2 regions of the Leclercia pneumoniae genome follow, and region 1 is predicted to be linked to the other one. Evidence: predicted binding sites of a transcription regulator. Region 1 holds the regulator's gene; the other holds the start of a gene.
The links. The regulator Fur, encoded in region 1, represses iron uptake genes when iron is present. The targets are predictions, from matches to a motif close to ATAATAATGAGAACNACTATCAA.
Positions count from the first base shown of each region.

Region 2: the regulator Fur is predicted to act here: its motif matches at 2,226-2,248, upstream of JZ655_RS10680 (TonB-dependent siderophore receptor).

Region 1 covers NZ_CP071383.1:1,228,141-1,241,255, reverse strand. Annotated here, with positions in the region: gene kdpD (two-component system sensor histidine kinase KdpD) at 1-1,397, shown strand, start outside; gene kdpE (two-component system response regulator KdpE) at 1,394-2,071, shown strand; gene pgm (phosphoglucomutase (alpha-D-glucose-1,6-bisphosphate-dependent)) at 2,136-3,776, opposite strand; gene seqA (replication initiation negative regulator SeqA) at 3,801-4,343, opposite strand; gene ybfF (esterase) at 4,527-5,300, shown strand; gene ybfE (LexA regulated protein) at 5,442-5,729, shown strand; gene fldA (flavodoxin FldA) at 5,885-6,415, shown strand; gene fur (ferric iron uptake transcriptional regulator) at 6,707-7,153, shown strand; gene chiQ (ChiQ/YbfN family lipoprotein) at 7,264-7,593, opposite strand; gene chiP (chitoporin ChiP) at 7,626-9,026, opposite strand; gene glnS (glutamine--tRNA ligase) at 9,468-11,135, opposite strand; gene nagE (N-acetylglucosamine-specific PTS transporter subunit IIBC) at 11,305-13,115, opposite strand, start outside.
Region 2 covers NZ_CP071383.1:2,219,692-2,225,826, forward strand. Annotated here, with positions in the region: gene JZ655_RS10680 (TonB-dependent siderophore receptor) at 1-2,111, opposite strand, end outside; gene JZ655_RS10685 (LysR family transcriptional regulator) at 2,376-3,263, opposite strand; gene JZ655_RS10690 (oxidoreductase) at 3,384-4,481, shown strand; gene JZ655_RS10695 (hypothetical protein) at 4,515-4,853, opposite strand; gene JZ655_RS10700 (PDDEXK-like family protein) at 5,017-6,135, shown strand, end outside.

The DNA.
Region 1 (13,115 bases):
TCTATCTGCTGGGAGTCGTGGTGGTGGCGCTGTTTTTCGGGCGCTGGCCGTCGGTCCTGGCGACGGTGATTAATGTCATCAGCTTTGACCTGTTCTTTATTGCGCCACGCGGCACGCTGGCGGTTTCAGACGTGCAGTATGTGCTCACCTTCGCGGTAATGCTCGCCGTGGGATTGCTCATCGGTAACCTCACCGCCGGAGTACGCTACCAGGCGCGGATTGCCCGCTATCGTGAACAGCGCACCCGCCACCTGTATGAGATGTCGAAAGCGCTGGCAGTGGGCCGCACCCCGCTGGAGATCGTCCAGACCAGCCAGCAATTTATTCACTCCACCTTTCATGCCCACAGCCTGATTCTGCTGCCGGACGCCGAAGGCAAGCTCGGCCCGCTCACCCCCGCCACCGGCATGACGCCCTGGGACGAGGCGATAGCGCGCTGGAGCTTTGATAAAGGCTTACCGGCGGGTGCCGGCACGGATACCCTGCCCGGCGTGCCGTATCAAATTTTACCATTACGCAGCGCAGCCAATATTCAGGGGCTGGCCATTGTTGAGCCGACAAATCTGCGCCAGCTGATGATCCCCGAGCAGCAACGGCTACTGGAAACCTTTACCCTGCTGGTCGCCAGTGCGCTGGAACGGCTGGCACTCACCACCAGCGAAGAGCAGGCAAGGCTTGCCAGCGAGCGGGAGAGTATTCGTAATTCACTGCTCGCCGCCCTGTCGCACGATCTCCGCACGCCGCTGACGGTGCTGTTTGGCCAGTCAGAAATTCTGACCCTCGACCTGGCGGCTGAGGGGTCGCCGCATGCTACGCAGGCCAGTGAGATCCGCCAGCATGTCCTGAATACCACCCGACTGGTCAACAATCTGCTGGATATGGCGCGCATCCAGTCTGGCGGCTTTAACCTGAAAAAAGAGTGGCTGACGCTGGAAGAGGTAGTCGGCAGCGCCCTGAAAACGCTGGAGCCGGGCTCGGGTGGGCGGCATATCGCGCTGGATCTGCCTGAGCCCCTGGCGCTGATCCACGTCGATGGCCCGCTGTTTGAACGGGTCCTCATCAATCTGCTGGAGAATGCGGTGAAATATGCCGGCCCGAAAGCCGATATCGGTATTCAGGCCCGGACAGCCGAAAACCGGTTTACGCTGACGGTGTGGGATAACGGACCGGGCATTCCTGACGGGCAAGAGCGCGCTATCTTTGATAAGTTTGCTCGCGGGAACAAAGAGTCGGCCATTCCTGGCGTCGGGCTGGGGCTGGCTATCTGCCAGGCGATAGTCGAGGTGCATGGCGGGACAATTACGGCGCAAAACCGCCCCGAGGGAGGGGCCCGTTTTTGTGTTACACTCCCGCTCGAACCGCCCCCTGAACTCAATGACTTACCCGAGGATATGTGATTAACGTCCTGATAATCGAAGACGAACTGGCTATCAGCCGCTTTCTGCGCACCGCTCTGGAAGCCGACGGTCTGCGCGTCTACGAAGCGGGAACACTGCAGCGCGGTCTGCTGGAAGCGGCGACGCGCAAACCCGATCTGGTGATCCTCGATCTCGGCCTGCCGGATGGCGACGGTCTGGATTTTATTCGCGACGTGCGCCAGTGGAGCCAGATGCCGATTATCGTCTTGTCGGCGCGGGTAGAAGAGGATGACAAGATTGCCGCGCTGGATGCCGGTGCAGACGATTATCTCAGCAAGCCGTTCGGCATTGGCGAACTGCAGGCGCGCCTGCGTGTGGCGCTGCGTCGTCATGGGAGTACGGCCTCTCCAGATCCCGTTTATCGCTTCTCGGATATCACCGTTGATCTGGCGGCGCGCCGTATTGTGCGTGGCGTAGAGGAGATCCACCTCACCCCTATTGAATTTCGCCTGCTGGCGATACTGCTTAACAATCATGGCAAGGTGCTGACCCAGCGCCAGCTGCTGAATCAGGTCTGGGGGCCGAACGCGGTAGAGCACAGCCACTACCTGCGCATTTATATGGGCCACTTGCGCCAGAAGCTGGAAGCCGATCCCGCGCGCCCGCGCCATCTGTTAACTGAAACCGGGGTCGGGTATCGCTTTTTGCTCTGATCGCAGGCCATAAAAAAACCCGGTGGCGCGACCGCCTACCGGGTATGTTTTCCGCCTTCCGCTATCAGGCGTTTTTCAGCACTTCGCTCACGATCTCTACCGCTTCTTTCTCAATCAGCTTACGGTGTTCGTCGCCGAGGAAGCTTTCGCAGTAAATTTTATACGCATCTTCCGTGCCGGACGGACGCGCCGCGAACCAGCCGTTTTCCGTCATCACCTTCAGGCCGCCAATAGAGGCGCCGTTGCCCGGGGCCGCAGTCAGACGGGCGGTGATCGGGTCACCCGCCAGGGTATCTGCGCTCACCTGCTCCGGAGAGAGTTTAGAGAGCGCCGCTTTCTGGGCAGAGGTTGCGCTCGCCTGGATGCGGTTATAGCTCGGTGCGCCAAAGCGTGCCGCCAGTTCGTTATAGTGCTCCTGCGGGTTTTTACCGGTAACCGCGGTAATTTCGGCAGCCAGCAGGCACATGATGATGCCGTCTTTATCGGTCGACCACGGGGTGCCATCGAAACGCAGGAAAGAGGCCCCTGCGCTCTCTTCGCCACCGAAGCCGAAGCTACCGTCATGCAGACCATCCACGAACCATTTGAAGCCTACCGGAACTTCGACCAGGTTGCGGCCGAGGTCGTTCACCACCCGGTCGATCATGGCGGAGGAGACCAGCGTCTTACCAACGGCGACCTCTTTGCCCCACTGTGGACGGTGCTGGAACAGGTAGTTAATCGCCACCGCCAGGTAGTGGTTCGGATTCATCAGCCCAGCCGGGGTGACGATGCCGTGGCGGTCATAATCCGGGTCGTTAGCGAAGGCCAGAGCGAACTTGTCGCGCAGCGCCAGCAGCCCCGCCATCGCACACTCCGATGAGCAGTCCATACGGATTGCGCCGTCTTTATCCAGGTGCATAAAGCGGAAGGTTTGATCGACCTGATCGTTAACCAGGGTCAGATCCAGCTTGTAAAACTCGGCGATACGTTTCCAGTATTCAATACCGGAGCCGCCGAGCGGATCGACGCCCAGCTTCAGGCCCGCTTTCTGGATAGCCGCCATATCGAGGATATCCGCCAGCCCTTCAACGAAGGGTTGCACCAGATCCTGCTCTTTCACGTGGCCAGAGGCCATCGCCGCGTCCAGAGAGATACGCTTCACGCCTTTCAGACCATCGGCCAGCAGCGCGTTAGCACGATCTTCCACCACTTTGGTGACGTTGGTGTCAGCCGGGCCACCATTAGGTGGGTTATATTTGATACCGCCATCTTCCGGCGGGTTATGCGACGGGGTGATGACGATACCATCGGCCTGCGCCCCGCCCTTTTTGTTATGCACCAGAATGGCGTTGGAGACGGCAGGGGTCGGCGTATAGCCGTTATTTTCCTGCACGATCACGTCTACGCCGTTGGCAGCCAGCACCTCCAGCACGGAGATAAATGCGGGCTCAGAGAGCGCATGGGTGTCTTTACCCACGTAGCATGGACCGGTTACACCATTTTTGGCGCGCTCTTCCGCGATGGCCTGGGCAATGGCCAGAATGTGTGGTTCGTTAAAACTGTGGCGCGCCGCGCTGCCGCGGTGACCAGACGTACCAAACTTCACTGCGTGTTCTGCGTTGCCCACCTGAGGCTTCAGCACATAGTACTGAGATGTCAGTTGAGCGACGTTAATCAAATCGCTTTGTTGTGCAGGCTGACCCGCACGAGTGTGATTTGCCATTGCCTGATCCTTCCAATGCAAGGGTTAGATTGTACCGCAAACCTTATCAGTCAATTCCGCCGGGAACTGCATGGACTGCATGATATGTTCGATCATGCTGCGCTTGCGTCCCGTGTTGGTATTGGTGATGACCCAGTACGGCGTACCAGGAACATGTTTGGGCTTAGTTTGATTGCCATTCTGCAACAGGGTCTGCTCGTCGCCCGCGAAGTAGACGCGGGTGCGGCCATGCAGAGATTCTGTTGCGTCAGCGAATGCCTTGTTATCCAGTGAATACAGTGTAGACAGCACCAGCATAAAGCGGTTGACGGCTTTCTTTTGTTCCGCGTATTCGTCCGAGAGCAGGAGCTCGCGCATCGCGCGCACTCTGTCTTTTGCCGGGGTATTCGGCTTTTCTTGCGCAGGCGCAGAAGGCAGGCGCACTTCTTTGGTGGCCGGAGCGGCAGACAGGGTGGCATTAGAAACTTTCAGCATGCGCCGTAAAATGTCGGACGCGCTCTCGCCGATATGCCGGGTCTGGCTGGCAATATAGTGATAGAGCTCGTCATCAACTTCGATTGTTTTCATCTTAATCCAGTGCGATATCTTATCTGAATACAAGTCGTTGGGAGTATAAGGTCTAAACCCAACAGCGGATAGCGTCAAACCTGAGTGGCGGCAAAAGTCAGATTAAACTGTTTCCTTGCAGCCGGGCGGCAGAATGGTCAACATAATACCCTAACCTGACATCCGTAAAAAAAGAACTTTGCCATGAAATTAAATACCCGAGCGCAATCTGCACAATCGCCGCACAATAATTCTCCCGTTGTTCTGGTTCACGGTCTGTTTGGTAGCCTGGATAACCTGGGCGTGCTGGCGCGGGATTTAGTCACCGATCACGATATCCTGCAGGTGGATATGCGTAACCACGGTCAGTCGCCTCGTTCCTCTGAAATGACCTACGCCGCGATGGCTCAGGATCTGCTGGACACGCTGGATGCGCACAACATTGAGAAAGCCGTATTGATTGGCCACTCGATGGGCGGCAAAGCGGTGATGGCGCTGACGGCGCTGGCCCCGGAACGCATTGCGGGGCTGGTGGTCATTGATGTGGCGCCGGTTAATTATCAAGTACGTCGTCATGATGAGATCTTTGCTGCTATCAATGCGGTCACGGACGCAGCGGTGACGACACGCCAGCAGGCCGCTGCGATTATGCGCCAGCATCTCGATGAAGAGGGGGTGGTGCAGTTCTTGCTGAAATCCTTTATTGATGGCGCCTGGCGCTTCGATGTTGCTGTGTTGTGGGATCAATATGCCAATATTGTGGGCTGGCAGACCGTTCCGGTCTGGCCGCATCCGACGCTCTTTATTTGCGGTGGCAACTCACCTTACGTTACCGAGGCTTACCGTGAAGCACTTCTGGCGCAATTCCCTCAGGCCCGGGCGCATGTCATTGCGGGGGCAGGACACTGGGTTCATGCTGAAAAACCTGATGCCGTGCTACGTGCCATCCGTCGTTACCTCGCTGAAGGCGAGAATTGATTAAAAAATTGATTAAAAAGAAAGCGACCGGTCGTCTGGGGGCGACCAGTCGTTGGCGTGCTGTTTTCGGTGATGTATGATGGCGCGCTTATCGCCCGGGCTTTAGCAGGGCGTCTTTGTTTCCCCCGAAGTCTCAAAATCATGGCCAAAGAACAAACGGACCGCACGACACTAGATCTGTTCGCGAATGAGCGTCGCCCGGGACGACCGAAAACCAATCCGCTTTCGCGCGATGAACAGCTGCGCATCAATAAGCGCAACCAACTTAAACGCGATAAAAGTCGTGGGCTTAAACGCGTCGAGTTAAAATTGAACGCTGACGCCGTAGATGCCCTGAACGAACTGGCCGCGGCCCGGGAGATGAGCCGTAGCGAACTTATCGAAGAGATGCTGATGCTGCAGCTGGAACAGCTGCACGGCAAAGCCTAAGTCAGAAAAATCCCCTTCTTCTTGTTTTCATGTAGCACAGAGTGCAGTCCTGCGCGATAGCAGTTTCCGCAGGCTTCTCTGTTCTGCTATGATTGCCCTTATCCGTGGACAATTTGCGCCACCATACTATTAAGTTTCAAGAGGTTATTTTACTCATGGCTATCATCGGCATTTTTTTCGGCAGCGACACCGGTAACACGGAAAACATCGCAAAAAACATTCAAAAACAGTTGGGTAAAGACGTTGCCGATGTTCATGACATAGCTAAAAGCAGCAAAGAAGATCTGGAAGGCTACGATATTCTGCTGCTGGGCATCCCGACCTGGTACTACGGCGAAGCGCAGTGTGACTGGGATGACTTCTTCCCGTCCCTCGAAGAGGTAGACTTCACCGGTAAGCTGGTTGCCCTCTTCGGCTGTGGGGATCAGGAAGACTACGCAGAGTACTTCTGCGATGCCCTGGGTACGATTCGCGACATCATCGAACCACGCGGCGCCGTGATCGTGGGTCACTGGCCAACGGCGGGCTATCACTTCGAAGCCTCTAAAGGTCTGGCGGATGATAATAACTTTGTGGGCCTGGCCATCGATGAAGATCGTCAGCCAGAGCTGACCGCAGAGCGCGTTGATAAATGGGTTAAGCAGATTCGTGAAGAGCTGCAGCTCGACGCCATTATCAATGCCTGATTGCAATACAGCGCAGCGATGACGCTGCGCTGTATTGATAGGTAATATCAATCAAAATAATTGCTACAAATTTTTAACTTTTGCTTTCATACCTGTACAATGATCCAGGTCAAACGGGGTAGCTTGATAACAACTTTGTTGGCAGCACCACGTTTTTATAAGCATACTTTGCTTGAGGCTTGCAGTTTTCATTTAAGCATGGCAGTTCTATAATGAGACGCATTATCTCAACTGCATTTTCTGTCACTTCTCTGTTTGAAGTGAATCGTTTAGCAACAGGACAGATTCCGCATGACTGACAACAATACCGCATTAAAGAAGGCCGGGCTGAAAGTCACGCTTCCTCGTCTTAAAATTTTGGAAGTACTTCAGGAACCGGTAAACCATCATGTCAGTGCGGAAGACTTATATAAACGTCTTATCGACATGGGCGAAGAGATTGGTCTGGCTACCGTTTATCGTGTTCTGAACCAGTTTGATGACGCCGGCATTGTAACCCGTCACAATTTCGAAGGCGGCAAGTCTGTTTTCGAACTGACTCAGCAGCACCATCACGATCACCTGATTTGCCTGGATTGCGGCAAAGTGATCGAATTCAGTGATGATTCCATCGAATTACGTCAGCGCGAAATCGCCGCTCGTCATGGCATTCGTCTGACCAACCACAGCCTCTACCTGTATGGTCACTGTGCTGAAGGCGATTGCCGCGAAGACGATCACGCGCACGACGCCCGTTAATCACTTCTCGTACTCTGAGCCAACCTGACGGTTGGCTTTTTTTTGCCCATCAGAAGGCAAAAAAAACCGGTGCCGCAGATGAATGCGCCACCGGGTATGATAACAACCACTTACTGTGCGTTGTTGTTACGTATTTCCTGCCAGATTTTATCGCAGCGTTTTGCCACTTCCTGATCGTTACCTGTTTTACGCGCCTGTATACAGGCCTGATAATCCATTACGCGAACGTTCTCCTGCGTAGCAAACTGTTCATGTGCTTTCTCTTTCCTTAGCACGTTCAGCACGCTCTGGCAGGCCTCCAGTTTTTCCGGGGAGCCTTGCGCCGTATTAATACAGGCGCTGTAAGCCTCTTTCAGGCGTGAATCCTCTTTCTGTGCCGGAGAGTGGGCGCAAGCCGCCAGCCCCGAGGCCAGCACGGCCACAAGAACCATTTTTTTCAACATACTCTTTGCTCCAGTCTGCGCGATGCGCATCAGAAAATGGTGAACGGTGCGATAACCATAAACTTCACGTCACGCTCATCCTGGAAGATGTTGCCATAGCCACCAGCGTAGCTCGGAATGTCGGAGTGGTTGTCGTACTGGGTGAAGTGCAGCTTAAACATGGTGCCTTTCGCACGCCCATCCTGCAGGGTATAAATCGCGTCCAGACTGTAAGCAGACTCTTTCAGACGGTAGTTAGGATCGTAATAGGCGTCTGGGGTCGCCATATCGCCCGGTTTTACATCCCAGGCGTAAGCATAAGATGCTCCCACCGCCCAGCCTGGCAGGTTCCAGTTTTTCAGATCATACATAGCGCCAAAGAAGATTGCTTTTTCGCCATCGGCGTTGAAGTCAGAACGGTTATCCCACCATACGTCCAGTCGACCATTAGAGGAGGCGTAGGTTGGCGTCATACGTTGCAGGAAGTAACCCTGCTGCCCGTCGGCCTTCACATAGGTCCCTTCGAGGCGTAAATCCACCTGCCCTACCTTGTAGCCGAAGGTAAGCGCCTGCAGCCATGCGGTGCCATCATAAATATCGTTAACGCTGCCGTCGCTGACTTTATCGCGCGTACCGTAGAACTGATAAGTGGTGGTCAGTGGGCCGCCGATAATATCCAGTTTGTAGCTGGCTTTGGCGAAGTACTGATCGATATAGCCTTCCGCCTGGCCAAATGCCGCTTCCAGCACCAGGTTATTTTTGAAGTCATATTTCGCGCCGAAGGAGTGAAGATAATCCACTTTGGTGGTTTTATCATTTTGATAAAACTTATCCATTTCGATGTGCCACGGCGATTTATATTCGTTCGTCCACATGTAAGAGAAGCTCAACGCACCGGCATCACCGTAATCAAAGTTGGCTCCGGCCTCGGCACCCTGATAGGTACCGGGCATAAAACTCCAGTGCGGGGCTAATAGTGTCTGACCGGTTGGCTGAATATAACCGCCACGCGCCCAGACCGGGCCATATTTAAATTTCGCCGCGGCTTTATAGAGGCTGATCCCGCTCTTATCGCCGGACCAGTCTTCAGAATAGGCTTTATTACTTTTTGAGAAGGCAATTTCGTTTGGATGGGCGCTGTCGCCATTCTCTGCCATTTCAATAGCGGTGAACGCTGCAATATCCAGACCAAACATATCGGCCGCATAACCCGACTGGAAATCGAGATTGGCGTTCCAGGTCGAATGAGAAAGGTTGGTTTTATATTTATCCGCATCGGTAACATCTTTACGGTCGCGCTCGCGCTGCCAGTAATAGATGCCGCCCGTCAGAGTAGAGTCATCGATAAAACCGGCGGCCTGCACCTGAGGGGCGACCACAAAACCTGACATGGCTGTGATACCGGCGATAGCCAGCGACAGCGCACTACGTTTGCCATTAAACGTACGCATAATGTATTCCTCATTGACGATTTAAAAACGCCTTAAGCGGCGTAAAAATAAAAAAGACCTGCGGTCACGGTGGCTGGAAATATCCCCGAAATTGCCACCGCCTTTAGACTATTTTTCGCGACGCGAATTATCAATGCTTTTAAGAGAGGAAAATGCAGGATTATGACGAAGTGCACATAATCAGTAGTGTTTTGAAACATTCAACAGAAGCCAGATATTTTCATAATAAATTCAAGTAAAAATCGATAGTTAAGAATAATTATTATCTTTAATCTTTCTAAAAGTACATTTTTTAGGGAATGAGTAAGTTTATTTTATAAAAAAAGTAGCAGCTCATTGACCACTAATTTCGCGAGGGGTTAAAGCGGCTAATAAATAAAATCCTGATCGATAAGCAAAAAAAAACGCCGCAGAAGCGGCGTTTGTTTGTGGTTGACCTGATTACTCGCCGATTTTGGCCCAGGTATCACGCAGCCCCACGGTACGGTTAAAGACCAAATGGTCTGCCGTTGCGTAGCGGCTGTCGAGGCAGAAGTAACCTTCACGCTCGAACTGGTAGGCTTTGCCAGCTTCAGCATTCGCCAGAGAAGGCTCCGCATAACCCTGTCTGATGACCAGCGATTCCGGGTTGATGGTTGCCAGGAAGTCATCCGCAGCGCCTGGGTTAGGTACGCTGAACAGACGGTCATAAAGGCGAATTTCTACCGGCAGTGCATGAGCAGCGCTCACCCAGTGGATAACACCCTTCACTTTACGGCCATCGGCAGGATCCTTGCTCAGGGTCTCTGCATCGTAGCTGCAGTAAATGGTGGTAATGGTACCCTGTTCGTCTTTCTCAACGCGTTCTGCTTTGATTACGTAGGCGTTACGCAGGCGCACTTCTTTACCCAGCACCAGGCGTTTGTACTGCTTGTTCGCTTCTTCACGGAAATCTGCACGATCGATCCAGATCTCAGCGCTGAACGGCACATCACGGCTGCCCATCTCAGGTTTGTTTGGATGGTTAGGCATGGTGACCTGCTCGCTCTCACCCTGCGGGTAGTTTTCGATCACCAGCTTCACGGGATCGATAACGGCCATTGCGCGCGGTGCGTTGTCGTTAAGATCTTCACGAATACAGGACTCCAGAGAGGCCATCTCAATGGTGTTGTCCTGCTTAGTTACCCCAATGCGTTTACAGAATTCGCGAATAGAAGCCGCGGTATAACCACGACGACGTAGACCGGAAATGGTCGGCATACGTGGGTCATCCCAGCCTTCAACATGCTTGTCGGTAACCAGCAGGTTCAGTTTACGCTTGGACATCACGGTGTATTCCAGATTCAGACGAGAGAACTCGTACTGACGCGGATGCACAGGGATGGTGATGTTATCCAGCACCCAGTCATACAGACGACGGTTGTCCTGGAACTCCAGCGTACACAGGGAGTGCGTAATACCTTCCAGCGCATCGCTGATGCAGTGGGTGAAGTCGTACATCGGGTAGATGCACCACTTGTTCCCGGTCTGGTGGTGTTCCGCGAACTTAATGCGGTACAGCACCGGGTCACGCATGACGATAAACGGCGAGGCCATATCGATTTTGGCACGCAGACAGGCTTTACCCTCTTCGAAGCCACCGGCGCGCATTTTTTCAAACAGGGCCAGGTTCTCTTCCACGCTACGATCGCGGAACGGGCTGTTTTTACCCGGAGCGGTCAGGGAGCCACGGTATTCGCGGATTTCGTCAGCAGAGAGTTCGTCAACGTAGGCGAGGCCTTTATTGATCAGCTCAACCGCGTAGGCGTAAAGCTGATCAAAATAGTTAGAGGAGTAGCAGATGTCGCCAGACCAGTTGAAGCCCAACCATTGTACGTCGTTCTTAATGGATTCTACGTACTCGATATCTTCTTTCGCCGGGTTGGTGTCATCGAAACGCAGATTGCATTGACCCTGATAGTCTTGCGCGATGCCAAAGTTCAGGCAGATAGATTTCGCATGACCAATATGCAGGTAGCCGTTCGGCTCCGGCGGGAAACGGGTGTGAACAGTGGTGTGCTTACCAGTAGCCAGATCTTCATCAATGATCTGACGAATAAAGTTACTCGGGCGGGCTTCAGCCTCACTCATCGTGGATTCCTCAAAGCGTAAACGACATATAACGGCGTATGATCTTATAAGCTGGTCGCAGTGACAACCTCTAAAAACGCCCTGGATGTAAATAATGGGGGCGAGTGCTGCAAAAAAAAGCGGCGGGGATATCCCCGCCGCTCAGGCATCAACGCTAACTCAGGAGCACTTACTTGCCTTTAATTTCATACAGTGGGGTTTGACCGGCAACCACCTGACCCTGCGCCTGAATAACCAGACCGCTGAAGTCGTCGATGTTGCTACAAACCACCGGGCTGATCATCGAGCGTGCGTTGGCGTTCAGGAAATCCAGATCCATTTCCAGAATCGGCTGGCCTGCAACCACTTCAGCCCCCTCTTCGACCAGGCGAGTGAAGCCCTGGCCGCCCAGCGCAACGGTATCAATACCCATGTGGACAACGATTTCCGCGCCTTTATCGGTTTCGAGGCAGAACGCGTGGTTGGTATTAAAGATTTTCACCACGGTACCGGCTGCTGGAGAAACCACGGTTTTTTCAGTGGGTTTCACGGCAACGCCGTCGCCTACCGCTTTGCTGGCAAAGGCTTCGTCAGGCACCTGCTCCAGCGCTACCACTTCGCCGGTAACCGGAGAGACCAGCGCCGCGATGGTGACGGCGTTAGGTACAGCCTGCGGTTTTGCAACCGGTGCGGCTGTTGGCGCCGGCGCGGTTTCTGCCGCTGCTACCGGGCCTGTGGTTTTCATCGCGTTAGCAATTTTCTCAGCCACAAAGCCAACGATAATCTGCACGCTGGTTTTGTTCAGGCGAATAACGCCAGAGGCACCCAGACGTTTTGCCAGCGCTTCATTCACCAGCGAGGAGTCTTTCACGTTCAGGCGCAGACGGGTGATGCAGGCATCGATACCGGTCAGGTTGTCAGAACCGCCGACTGCGGCGATGTACTGACGCGCCAGACCTGCAACGTCCTGGTCTTTATCTGCGCTAACATTCACATCTTCACCATCTGCTTCGCTACCGGCAACGGCCAGCTCACGGCCCGGCGTCATCAGATTGAATTTGGTGATAGTGAAACGGAACACCACGTAGTAGATAGCGAAGAACACCAGACCCTGCAGGATCAGCATGTACCAGTGAACCGCCAGCGGGTTACGGGAGGAGAGCACCATATCCACCAGACCGGCACTGAAACCGAAGCCTGCAATCCACTGCATACTGGCAGCGATAAAGACAGAGATACCGGTCAGCACCGCGTGGATCACATACAGTACCGGTGCTACGAACATGAAGGAGAACTCCAGCGGCTCGGTGATACCAGTGAAGAAGGCTGCGAACGCCCCCGCCATCATGATACCCAGCACTTTTGCTTTGTTCTCTGGACGCGCGCAATGGTAGATAGCCAGCGCCGCACCCGGCAGACCGAACATCATAATCGGGAAGAAGCCCGCCTGATAACGACCAGTGATACCCACGACCGCTTTACCGGCTTCGATGGACTGTGCGCCGCCGAGGAAGTTAGGAATATCGTTAATGCCTGCCACGTCAAACCAGAACACGGAGTTCAGAGCGTGGTGCAGCCCCACCGGGATCAGCAGACGGTTGAAGAACGCATAGACGCCCGCACCGACGGAACCCAGCTTCTGGATATGTTCACCAAAGTTCACCAGGCCATCGAAGATCACCGGCCAGATGTACATCATGATGAAGGCAACCACGATCATCACGAAGGAGGTCAGGATCGGTACCAGACGACGGCCGCTGAAGAAGGAGAGCGCTTTCGGCAGCTCTACGCCGCTGAAGCGGTTGTACAGCTCAGCAGAGATGATACCCACCAGAATACCCACGAACTGGTTGCTAATCTTACCGAACGCCGCCGGAACCTGTTCCGCCGGGATTTTCTGAATCATTGCAACCGCAGCAGGCGAGCAGAGCGTGGTCAGCACCAGGAAGCCCACAAAACCGGTTAGTGCCGCAGCACCGTCTTTATCTTTGGACATGCCGT
Region 2 (6,135 bases), 990 kb from region 1:
GGGCTATAGAGACCCGGCGCGCGCTGCCCCCACGTGGTGGTGTAATCTTTATCGAGCAGGTTTTCGACGCTGAAGCTCAGCTTACCCAGCGGAAGTTCGTAGCTGCCCAGTAAGTCGACCGTGTTATAGCCGTCGATCTTTTTACCGGCTTCGTCCGACACGTCAAACGTCTGTGTGCTCTGCACGCGCAGACTCAGGGGACCCGGCGCCCAGGTAAGCCACGCGCTCACTTTCGACGGGCTGGCGCTATCGACGGTGAGCTTCTGCCACTGTCCATCCACCTGCGTTTCTGATTTGATGGCGTTGAAATTGGTACCGGTACTCCATGCGCTGTCCGGGAAGAAGTAGTCAACCTGCCCTTCAATGCCATAGATCCGGCGCTTGTCGTCCTCAATATTAATGGTCATATCCGTTTTATTAATATTGATCGTTTTGTCAGAGAGCGAGTAATAGGCCGCAATCTGCGTACGCAGGTTATCGCCGTTATAACGCCATCCCAGTTCGTAGGCGTTGACTTTAATACCATCGAGTCTGGAGTCGTTGACGTTCACGCTATCGATCAGACGATAGTGACCGTCCACCAGCTGATAACGGCCAGAGCCGTAGTACTTCGCCAGATCGGGAATTTCGAATCCCTGAGAGAAGTTGAACCACACCTGTTGGCGTTCCGTCACACGCCCCAGTATACCGGCGTTAAACAGCAGGTTGTTATAGCTGGTCTCCCCTCCAGGTACGGCATCGGCAGAGAGGGCATCCCCCCGGGCAATGGCCTGCTGTTGGTTATACCCCACAAAGTCATCAACTTTGTTTTTTGTGTACTGATAGCGCACGCCGCCGCTGAGCGTAATGGCGCGAATGTCGTAGCTGGATTGCAGGAACGGCGCCAGGTTGGTAATGCTGTAGCTCGGATAACGCCCCACCCGGTACGCATTCTGCAGATCCATCCCCCCACTCTGCGCGGCCTTCGTCAGGTCGAAGAACTGCTGATTAGCATCAAAGGTCTCATGGTCAGCGTCCACCCCATACGTCAGGGTCAGGTCGTCGACGGGTTGACTGTTGAGCGTCAGTTTGCCGCCCCAGTAATCGGTATTCTGCTGAGAGGCGCCAATGCTCCCCACGCTGCCGCCCGCAAGCGTCGGGAAAGGATAAAAGGTCAGTTTTTCGTCACGGTAGTAGATCTGCGCAACCAGATCCTGGCCCAGAAAATCGGTATTGGAGTACTGGAGGTTGATCAAATGCCGCTCGGTGCCTGGCAGACGATCGGCGTCGAGGTTGCCCGAGTTATAAGCTTTACCTTGCCCGGTAACGGCAGAGAAGTTCTCACCAAGATAGAGACCGTGTTTACCGTCCGACTCGCTTTTGTAGTACTGGGTCGTGAGCTGAATCTGCTGATGGTCGTCAATATCCAGCGTACCGGTGCCAATCACGTCAAGACGGTCTGAATACTGCAGCCCCGTCTGGGTGTTATCAATAATGACTTCGTCACGGTGGCCATCGTACCAGCCACCATAGCGCTGATACGCCACAGAGAGTCGACCGGAAGCGCGGTCTGTGCCACCGCTTACCGCGGCCGCCACGTTTTCATCATGATCGTTATGGCTGTTAAATCCGCTTTTTATCCCAGTCTGCAGTTCAACTTCTTTCTCCGACTGCCCTTTTTTCGTGACAATGTTAATCAGGCCACCGGTACTTCCGCCGCCGTACAGCGCTGTGGCCCCCGAGATAACCTCAATACGTGAGACATTAAATGGATCGATCGCGTCAAGCTGTCGGCTGTCGCTGCGCGAAGAGTTAAGCCGAACCCCGTCCACCATCACCATCATGGAACGACCACGCATATTCATGCCGTAATTCGTTCGCCCCTGGCTACTGACATCCATACCGGGAATTAGCTGGGCAAGAACCTCTTTCAGCTCTTTACCGCCCTGTACCTGCTGCTCAATCTCAGACTGTTCAATTACCCAGGTGGTTTGTGCCATTTCTGCCACGCTACGGTGTGAACGGCTGGCCGAGACAACGAGCTCGTCCTCTTCGGCGGCTGCCGACCAGGCTGGAGTGGATAAAAGTGCAAGCAGGCAAGGATTAAGAGCCCATAAAAAGTGACGCTGCATGGGTGTAACGTTTCCTGTAGGTGGAGGTTAAACGTAACGCAGGCCGTACGATGAAGCTTTATCGCGCAAAAACAGGGGGTAAGAATCGTATTCAGCCTGCGGGCTTTGTTCGAAACGATTCTCGTTATGATATTTATTTCTGTTACATAAACAATGCGGAATGTAATAATTCATTAACAGGAAGGCAGTGGGTTTTTCTTTAACGGCTTGATTATTCGAAACAACATCCTCTCCCTACCTTTTTTGCCCATTCATTAAACAGGGTTAATCTCTGGCTGGAGAGGTTAATGACGATTTAAGGGTATCAATAAAGGTGGTCACCCGCAGCGGCAGGAAACGTGTGGTGGGCAGTACCGCCCAGATGGAGAGCGACTGCGGACGCACATCCGCCAGAACGATCTCGACCAGCGTGCCGTCGTTGAGCTCCTTTAATACATCCCAGCGGGTCAACTGTACCAACCCCAACCCCTGTACGCAGAGTTCGCGCACCCCTTCTACGTTATCGGAGCTGAAACGCCCTTCTACGGCGGCGCTGATGATCTCGCCATCACGCTCAAATACCCATTGCGGCACGCTGGTCAGACGTAGGCAGTTATGTTCCGCCAGGTCGGCAAGGGTTTGGGGATGACCGAAGGCGTGCAGATAAGCCGGCGAGGCGCAGACAATGCGGGGGTTATCACAAATCTTACGTGCAATCAGGTTCGAGTTTTTCAGCGGAGCAATTCGGATCGCCACATCAATACCCCTGCCGACAATATCCACCACGTCTTCGCCGAGCTGCAGATCAATATTGAGCTTCGGATTCGCCGCAAGCAACCCGGGCACCAGCGGCAGTATATTACGCCGCCCAAAGCCGGTGGGCGCCGTGATCCGTAACAGTCCGGAAGCCCCCTGTGTGGTGGGTGAAAAGAGCGCTTTCGCCCCCGTTTCGGCATCCACCAGCGCCCGGGCATAGGGCAAAAACTCCATCCCTTCCTGGGTTAACGACACCGAGCGGGTTGTGCGTTGCAGCAGCCGGGTGCCCAGCTCCTGTTCCAGAGAGGCCAGCCTGCGTGAGACGGCCATCGGCGTGACATCCAGCCGCTTCGCAGCCTGCGTCAGGCTACGGGTTTCGGTGATCGCCAGAAACAGCGAGACATCCTGAAGATTCATAGCAACTCCGTCATGGCGATTATAACGATAAATGATATACAGCCTTATCATTTTGCCCGGTTTATAGCGTATTCGTCAGTGATTATAGTGCTTAAAAGAGTTAAAACTGACAGGACTTCTATGAACAGCTCCCCCCTTCTTATCCCTGGCCGCATTGGACATGTCGCGCTAAAAAACCGCCTTGTGGTGGCCCCCATGACTCGCGTCACCGCAACCGTCGATGGGCATGCCACGGAAAGGATGAAGTCGTACTATCAGGATTTTGCGCGCGGCGGCTTCGGGCTGGTGATCTCCGAGGGGATCTATATCGATCGGGCATGGTCACAAACCTATGCCTTCCAGGCGGGGCTAACCAGCCCGCAGCAGGCGGCCGCCTGGCGTAGCGTCACCGACGCCGTGCACCGTCAGCAGGGTAAAATCTTCGCGCAGATCCAGCATGCGGGCGCCCTCTCACAGGGAAACCACTATCTGAGCGGTACCGTGGCCCCGTCGGCTATTCGCCCGGTAGGTCAACAGATGGCCTTCTACCGGGGGGAAGGTGAATACCCTGTTCCACGCGCACTCAATGAAGCCGAGATCGGCGCGATTATCGACAGCTTCTCCGATGCCGCCAGCTACGCCGTGAACGTTGCCGGATTTGATGGCGTGGAGATCCACGGCGCTAACGGGTATCTTCTCGATCAGTTCTTCACCGACTATACCAATACGCGCAACGACCGCTGGGGTGGCGATATCGCCGGACGCTTGCGTCTGAGCCTGGAGGTGATCGCATCGGTGCGTGCTCGTGTAGGGGCGGATGTGGTTGTCGGCATACGTCTGTCCCAGGCCAAGGTTAATGACTTTTTCCATAAATGGGCTAATGGCGAAGAGGATGCGCGCACCGTGTTTACGTTGCTGGCGCACTCGGGCATTGATTACCTGCATCTCACCGAGCACGAAGCCTGGCAGCCGGCCTTCCCGGACAACCCGCTCTCGCTGGTGGAACTGGCGCGTAAATACGCCCCACAGTTGACGCTAATGGCGAACGGCAGTTTGCATGATAAGGCGCGGGCGGAAGAAGTCATGGGAATGGGAGCTGATTTTATCTCCCTGGGCCGGGGAGCCCTGGCCAATCATGACTGGCCAAACCGTATTGCAGCGGGGACGACACCGCGTGATTTTGATAACGCGATTCTTTCACCCATTGCGGATATTAAAGAGAGCGAGCTGGTGATCTGATAACACCCCGCGCAGCCCGGATTCTGTTCGGGCTCAGATCTTCAGTTCGGGCACCAGCGCATCTTTGCGCTTCATGCACGCAGTCCAGGCATTGCCCGGCGTCCCGTTATCCATCACCGGTGATGAACGGGAATCCACCGTACGCGGCGGCAATCCATCCCCCATATCATAATCCACGGTCGTTGCTGTGCTGTCGGCCGTTTGCCCCTCGGTGGAGAGCTCCATCGTGTGTGCTTTCACCTCTTCCGAGCAGACGCGGGCCGCCTCTTTGATTTGCTGATACTTCTGCTCCTGCGGGGTCAGTGGGCTGCTGGAGCAGCCACCCAACAGCAGGCAAGCGAGCGACACAATACGTATTGTTTTGATCATCATGCACTCCAGTAACCCCAGTCATTACTCTCTGAATAATAGGCCATGGCGTGCCGATACGCCTGAAAGGCCCAAAACCCACCAAACTTCAGGGTTAATTCGCGCATTGCCTGGCGCCTGTGTCCGGTAGGATCAACGGACTGTAAGCCATAGAAAAGACTGGAAAATGAGTGGCCTGAGCACCGATTTTTTGCAGCAGCTGGATTCTCTGCCGCCAGAGGCCGTTCCGGAAGTGAATTTCTTTACCGCAGGCGGTTCGGGATATCTGGAGAACCCCACCTCGGATCTGCTGGCATTGTTTATGGGGGAAAACGCGGGGGTACCGCCCTGGTTGTTAAACGCATTGCTACATTGCCTGAACATCGGCAACGAGGGCGACGCGCTGGATACCACGTCCCTTGAGGTCAGCCGGGAGGTCATAACAGAAGACGGCAAGTTTCTCGATCTGCTGATCTATCATCAGGATTTTATTATCGGCATTGAGCATAAAACCTTTTCCGCCATTAATAACCCTTTTGAAAGCTACCAGCAGTTGCTTGAAAGCTGTGTGGACAATGGGCAGCCAATCTATACCTGCATTGTGAAGCCAGACGCTAACCGCTGTCCGCCACAGGCAGGCTGGCCGTTTATCAACTACTCCACGCTGGTAAAAACGGCCCGAAACCGTCTGGGACACGACCAGGCGCGCCTCCCCTTCAGCAAGTGGCATGTTTTCTACACCGAATTTTTAAACCATCTTTATGCGCTAAGTGGAAAGGAACCTGAGCAGATCATGAATAACGACAAGCAGACCTTCGTGACGGAAAACTTTCAGCAGTTACTGAAAGCCAACGCGCTATTAGCGGAGTTTGAGGCGGCAATGATTGAAACCGCTAAGCTGACGATGGCAGAGATCTTCCCCGATAAGAATTGTCGCCACCGGGTGAATAACTGGGAGGGCGATTACAAGGCGATTCATCTCTATCCGGAAGGCTGGGGAAATGAAACCAGCTGGGTGACGCTGGTCTACTATCCGGCGGAAAATGGCCAGACCATGAAGTTCTACGTCAACGGAATAGTGAACGTGGCGGATTGTCCGGAGCTGGCCACCCTGCATCAGGCGATTGAGGAAAACAAACATTCGGCGCTGTTCCTGCCCGCCGCCAACAAAGACGACGAAGAGATCCTGTTGTCGCGCAGCGGCAAAGAGTTAACGATCTCCTTCGGCACGCCGAACGGTACGCTGGAGGAAAGCCGACAGCTATTGAAAGAGATGGCGCTGTTTATTGAGGGCGCGCTAACAGAG